DNA from 2 places in the Clostridium sulfidigenes genome. Region 1 is predicted to be linked to the other one. Evidence: predicted binding sites of a transcription regulator. Region 1 holds the regulator's gene; the other holds the start of a gene.
The links. The regulator Rex, encoded in region 1, represses fermentation and respiration genes when NADH is low (regulators of the CRP and FNR family bind a similar motif). The targets are predictions, from matches to a motif close to ATTGTTAANNNNTTAACAAT.

Region 1 (3,142 bases):
CTTCTTTATTTTTCTCTTTAAGGTCGATAAAGGCTGTATAATTTCCGTTATAGCACTGTGCAGTTCCACCTATAAGTTCTATAGTTTTATTGGTGATAGCATCTAAGAAGAATCTATCGTGGGAAATTACTATAATTGTGCCTTTAATCTCTTTAAGGTAGTTCTCTAACCATTCTATTGCATCAAGGTCAAGATGGTTTGTAGGTTCGTCTAGAAGCAAAATTTCAGGTTTTCTAAGAAGGAGCTTACATAAAGCAACTCTAGTCTTTTGACCACCGCTTAATATAGATATGGATTTATCAAAATCAACTTCTGTAAAGCCTAGGCCTTTAAGTACACGACTAATTTCGCCTTTATAAGTGTATCCACCACGATTTTCATAAACCTCTGTTAAAGTAGTATAATCACGTATAATCTTATTGTGATAATCTTCTTTAGCAGCATCATAAGGTTCCTTCATCTTCTCTTCTAAATTGTGTAATCTTTCCTCAATATCTATCAGTGACTTAAACACGGAAAGAAGTTCAGTATATATGGTATTATCTGAATCTAGAGAAAGGTTTTGAGAAAGATATCCAAGTTCCTTTGATTTATCTATATATAGCTCACCACTATCATATTCCATTTGATTGGTTAAAATTTTAAATAGGGTTGATTTACCTGCACCATTAGCACCTATTAATCCTATTTTTTCACCTTCATTTACATTGAAGGTAATATCTTTTAAAATCATATCTATTCCGAAGTATTTACTTATGTTTTTACAACTTAAAACTATCATTTATTTCACCGTCCTACTAGCATTTTAACATGAAAGTTAGAAATTTAAAATAATTTGTATAGTACAGTGGAGGAATGGGTATTGTGAGTAATAGGAAACATTGTTATATATAATACAAAGAAAAGTAAAATTGGTATAAAAATTAAGTTTATGAGACTTTATATATTATTTATGATAAAAAGTTAAAAAAATTTATAATTTATATATACAATAAAGTATTTTAAATGTACAATATAGCATTATAGTTTATTTATTAAAAAATATATAACAAATCAATGGTAATATAGTATAATATCTATATGAATAAAACCTACGTTGAATATGAGATTAGAATAGTTATTTTAGATAATATTTAATAGAGAATTATAATATGAATAAGCATAAAAATAAAAGACAAAAAGAATAAACAAGGAATATATAAAGAATATATATAAGGAGTTGATAAGAGGTGGAGAAGAAAAGAAGCATTTCTATGGCTGTAATAAAAAGGCTACCTAAGTACTACAGATATTTGCGCGAATTAGATAAAAATGAAGTTGATAGAATATCCTCTAAAGAACTAAGTGAAAGAATTGGGTTTACAGCTTCACAAATAAGACAGGATTTAAATTGTTTTGGAGATTTTGGTCAACAAGGGTATGGATATAATGTTAAGGAATTATTATATCAAATCTCTGTTATATTAGGCCTTAACAAAGAGTATAACACTGTAATAATTGGAGCTGGAAATATAGGTCAAGCAATTGCCAACTATACAACCTTTGATAAGATGGCATTTAATCTTAAAGGTATTTTTGATGTGAATGTAAAACTTATTGGACTTAAAATAAGAGATATTGAAATTAGAGATATGGATGAGTTAGATAGTTTCTTACAGAGAGAAAAGATTAACATAGCTATAATTTGTGTTCCTAAAAATAGAGCCCAAGGGGTAGCAGATGTGGTAATAAAGAATGGCGTAAAGGGAATATGGAATTTTGCACCTATAGATCTAAAGGTTAACGAGGATGTTATTGTAGAGAATGTACATCTTAATGAAAGTTTAATGACTTTAAGTTACTTATTAAATGAGCGTGAAAAAGAAGAAGAATTCCTATAATACTAAAAAAAGACAATACGAATTTCTTAAAATTTGTATTGTCAGGAATTTTTTGAATTTAATTATATGAATTAAGTAAAAAGATTCATTAAAAAACATAAATAAAATATAAATTAGGTTGAAAAAGAATTATAAACAGTCTATAATAGTGATTAAGGTATTAGAACCTTAATCACTTTTTTGTTAAAATAATAACGATTTATGGCGGCTAACACCTGAAAAATTGCATGGGGGATTTTAAACATGGATTATAAGAACATAGTCTTGGAAAAAGAAGGAAATGTGGCTTTAGTTAAACTAAACAGACCTAAAGCATTAAATGCTTTAAACACAGAAACTTTAAAAGAAATTGATTGTGTTATCCAAGAAATTTCTGGGGATAAAGAAATTTATGCAGTTATTCTTACAGGAGAAGGTAAAGCGTTCGTTGCTGGAGCTGATATTTCAGAAATGAAAGAAATGAATGCTATAGAAGGTAAAGAATTTGGTATTCTTGGGAATGGGGTTTTTAGAAAAATTGAAAAACTTGAAAAACCTGTTATAGCTGCAGTTAATGGTTTTGCATTAGGTGGTGGATGTGAACTTGCAATGGCTTGCGATATTAGAATTGCATCAGTTAAAGCTAAGTTTGCACAACCAGAAGCAGGGCTTGGAATAACTCCTGGGTTTGGCGGAACTCAAAGGTTATCAAGACTTGTAGGTGAAGGAATTGCAAAAGAATTAATTTACACTTGTGACATGATCAATGCTGAAGAAGCTTTAAGAATTGGATTAGTAAACAAGGTAGTAGAACCAGAGACACTTTTAGATGAAGCAAAAGCTATGGCTAATAAAATAGCTAAGAATGCTCCTATAGCTATAAGCCAATGTAAAGCTGCTATCAATAGAGGCTTGCAAATGGATATTGATAGTGCAGTATTATATGAAGCTGAAGCATTTGGAATGTGTTTTGCTACTGAAGACCAAAAAGAAGGTATGACAGCTTTTGTTGAAAAGAGAGACAAGAATTTTAAGAATAGATAATCGAAATAGATAATCGTATAAGTAGGAGGTATTATAATGAATTTTTCATTAACTAAGGAACAAGAACTTGTAAAGCAAATGGTAAGGGAGTTTGCTATTAATGAAGTAAAACCTATAGCAGCTGAAATAGATGTTACAGAAAGATTCCCAATGGAAAACGTAGAGCAAATGGCTAGATACAACATGTTAGGAATTCCATTCCCAACTGAATTCGGTGGAGCAGGTGGAAACAACGTATC
Region 2 (3,142 bases), on a different contig from region 1:
CATGGTCTGCGCCAAATAGTTTACACATTCTATCTCTAGCAATGTTTTCAGCAACGTCTACACATTCGCAACCACCATAATATCTTTTTCCTGGATATCCTTCTGCATATTTATTTGTAAGAGTGGACCCCATAGCCTCTCTCACAGCCTCACTTGTAAAGTTTTCTGAAGCGATAAGTTCGATTTTACTTTCCTGTCTAGCAGTCTCAAGACAAATTGCTTCATAAATTTCCGTATCAATGTTTTTAACATGTTCTAAGTTCATACATACTCCTCCTGCAATTAAAATTAGTTGTTTTTGGTGGAACCATGTGAATAGCTTTTTAACAAGTTTTTTCTTTTGCGTTAGTAAAGCTTTAGTACTTAGTTTTGCAGCACAGATAGCAACAATATAACCACCAGAACCTTTACATATTATTATAACATTTATTTTCATGTTAACCTACTCAATTTTTTAATTATTCTTGAAATTTTTTAATTATATGACTTTATGTGTACAAAAACACCCTTAAATAGTTTCTATATATTTAACTTTTTAAAATACTATTTAACTTAATTTAATAATTCCTTTAGTTATATTATTGAATAAATCATCTATGTTGTTATATAATCTATTTAATTAATAACTATAAGGAGGAATGATATGGAAATTCATATATTTCTAAAAGGCAAGAAAGAAGCTGAAGTTTTTAAGGGAGATAGAATTGATATCCTTGATTTTGAAATGGGTGGAGTTAAGTATAAACAAGTGAGATACTTTAGAAACGGATTTAGTAAAAGTGAATTAATTGAATCTAATATAATTGATAAAATAATTAAAAAATAGAGGAAATACCCTCTACTTTTTAATATAGAACATTATTTAGTTCAATACTATTTCTTGAATTATAGTTCCCTCTAATGTTTTTATATAGAATACATCTCCATATACAACTCCATAGCTATGAGGATTATTTTCCTTTGGATAAGAAATAGAACCTGGATTAATTATAGAAATGCCATCTTTTTTATTAATACCTAATATATGTGTATGACCATGTAGCATTATATCTTCTGTAGATATATTAGGCATATTATTCTCATTATATTTGTGTCCATGAGTTAAAAAAAATCTTTTGTTATTATATAAAACTACAGAATAATCTCCCATGCATGGAAAATCCAATAACATTTGATCAACTTCCGAATCACAGTTTCCACGTACTGCAATTATCTTATATCTATATTCATTTAGTATCTTTGCTACCTCTTTAGGATCATACTCTTCCGGTAATGGATTTCTTGGCCCGTGATAAAGTATATCTCCAAGAATTAATAAATAATCACCCTGTTCTCTATTAAATACTTCTATAGCTTTTTTTGTGTATTTTGAAGAACCATGAATATCAGAAATAACTACTAATCTCATTTTATATCCTCCCATAATAAATTTTATACTTATTATTTACATTACTTTTATAACATTGTCAAATGTATAACAACATGTGATTGACGGTATTTTACCAAAGTTCTATAATTTATTATATAACATATATACAGATTAAGGAGGGGTTTTATTTTGATTGTTAAAGTTTGTGTTGGAAGTGCTTGTTATGTAAGAGGTTCTCACAATGTTATAAACCGAATTAAGAGCTTAATAGAATTAAATAATTTAACAGATAAAATAGAATTAAAAGCTTCATTTTGTCTTGGTCATTGTACTGATTCGGTATGTGTTACTGTCGATGATAACATTTATACTGTAAATGAAGATGAAGTAGATAAATTCTTTGAAGAATATATAGTTAAGAAGGTGAATCTATGCAAGTAATGAATTTTTCCTCCGCTAACTGTAAAAATTGCTACAAATGTGTACGTACTTGTACAGTTAAAGCTATAGAAGTCTTAAATGATCAAGCTAAAATCCAAGAAGATAGATGTATTTTTTGTGGTCATTGTTTAGTCGTATGTCCTCAAAACGCCCGTCATGTGCTTTCAGATATTGATGATGTCAAAGCAGCATTAAATAGCAATAAAACAGTTGTTGCTCAATTAGCACCTGCTTTTAGAGGAGTATTCTCTCATCCTTCTAAATTGATAACTGCTCTAAGAAAATTAGGTTTTTCTTATATTGAAGAGGTTTCCATAGGTGCAGAACTAGTAACTCAAGAATATGAATGTAGGATTGATTGTAGTTCAAGTAGTGAATTTATCACAAGTTGCTGTCCTTCCATAGTAATGTTAATAGAAAAATATTATCCTGAATTAATTCCATTAGTTTTACCAGTATCCTCTCCTATGGTCGCCCATGGAAAAAGCATAAAAAATAGATATGAGGAACCTTATACTGTTTTTATAGGTCCATGTGTATCTAAAAAATATGAAGCTTTATCTGAATCTAATTTAGGATTTGTTGATTCTGTGTTAACCTTTGACGAAATCATCGACTATATAAAAGAAAATGGTATTGAATATTCTGAACTAGAAGATGGAGGAGTAGATTTTAGCGGTACTACAAGAGGTGATCGCTATCCTGTAGTTGGTGGAATATTAAATGCCATAAGACCTACTATTGATAAAAAAGATTTAAATGTAATTAGGGTTCACGGTCTGGAAAATTGTAAAGTTATTTTAGAGGAACTTAAAAATAGCACTTTAAAGAATGTGTGTATAGAATTAAGTGCCTGTAATGAAAGTTGTCTTGGCGGTCCAGGCACATTATCCGATAATGAATCTGTATACACTAGACTCCAAAGAATTCAAGATTACTTAAAAACCAAAAATAATAATTCAAAAGTTATTAATATAAATAAGGATAATCTTAATCTTACAAGAAACTTTGAAAATAAAAAAATCCATATGCTAACACCTAAAGACGATGAAATTAAAGTTCTTCTTAAACAAATGGGAAAATACACTAAAGAAGATGAATTAAACTGTGGCGCTTGTGGATACAACACTTGTGTTGAAAAGGCTATTGCTGTTTACAATGGAATGTCTGAGGTTGAGATGTGTGTACCTTATATGAGATCATTAGCAGAAAATATGAATAGTGAAATATTTAAAAATTCACCTAATGCTTTAATTATAATTGATGATAACTTATTGATTAAGGACATTAATCCCTCTGGAAGAAGAATGTTTTTAAATTGTGAAAAAGAAA

Region 2: the regulator Rex is predicted to act here: its motif matches at 1,463-1,482, upstream of ACTNBA_RS17485 (NAD(P)H-dependent oxidoreductase subunit E).

What each region holds. Positions count from the first base shown of each region.
Region 1 is NZ_JBQHQR010000002.1:183,214-186,355, reverse strand. It holds gene abc-f (ribosomal protection-like ABC-F family protein) at 1-781, opposite strand, end outside; gene ACTNBA_RS02750 (redox-sensing transcriptional repressor Rex) at 1,230-1,880, shown strand; gene ACTNBA_RS02745 (short-chain-enoyl-CoA hydratase) at 2,124-2,903, shown strand; gene ACTNBA_RS02740 (acyl-CoA dehydrogenase) at 2,940-3,142, shown strand, end outside.
Region 2 is NZ_JBQHQR010000020.1:13,509-16,650, reverse strand. It holds gene glyA (serine hydroxymethyltransferase) at 1-265, opposite strand, end outside; gene ACTNBA_RS17495 (hypothetical protein) at 644-826, shown strand; gene yfcE (phosphodiesterase) at 863-1,408, opposite strand; gene ACTNBA_RS17485 (NAD(P)H-dependent oxidoreductase subunit E) at 1,559-1,810, shown strand; gene ACTNBA_RS17480 ([Fe-Fe] hydrogenase large subunit C-terminal domain-containing protein) at 1,801-3,142, shown strand, end outside.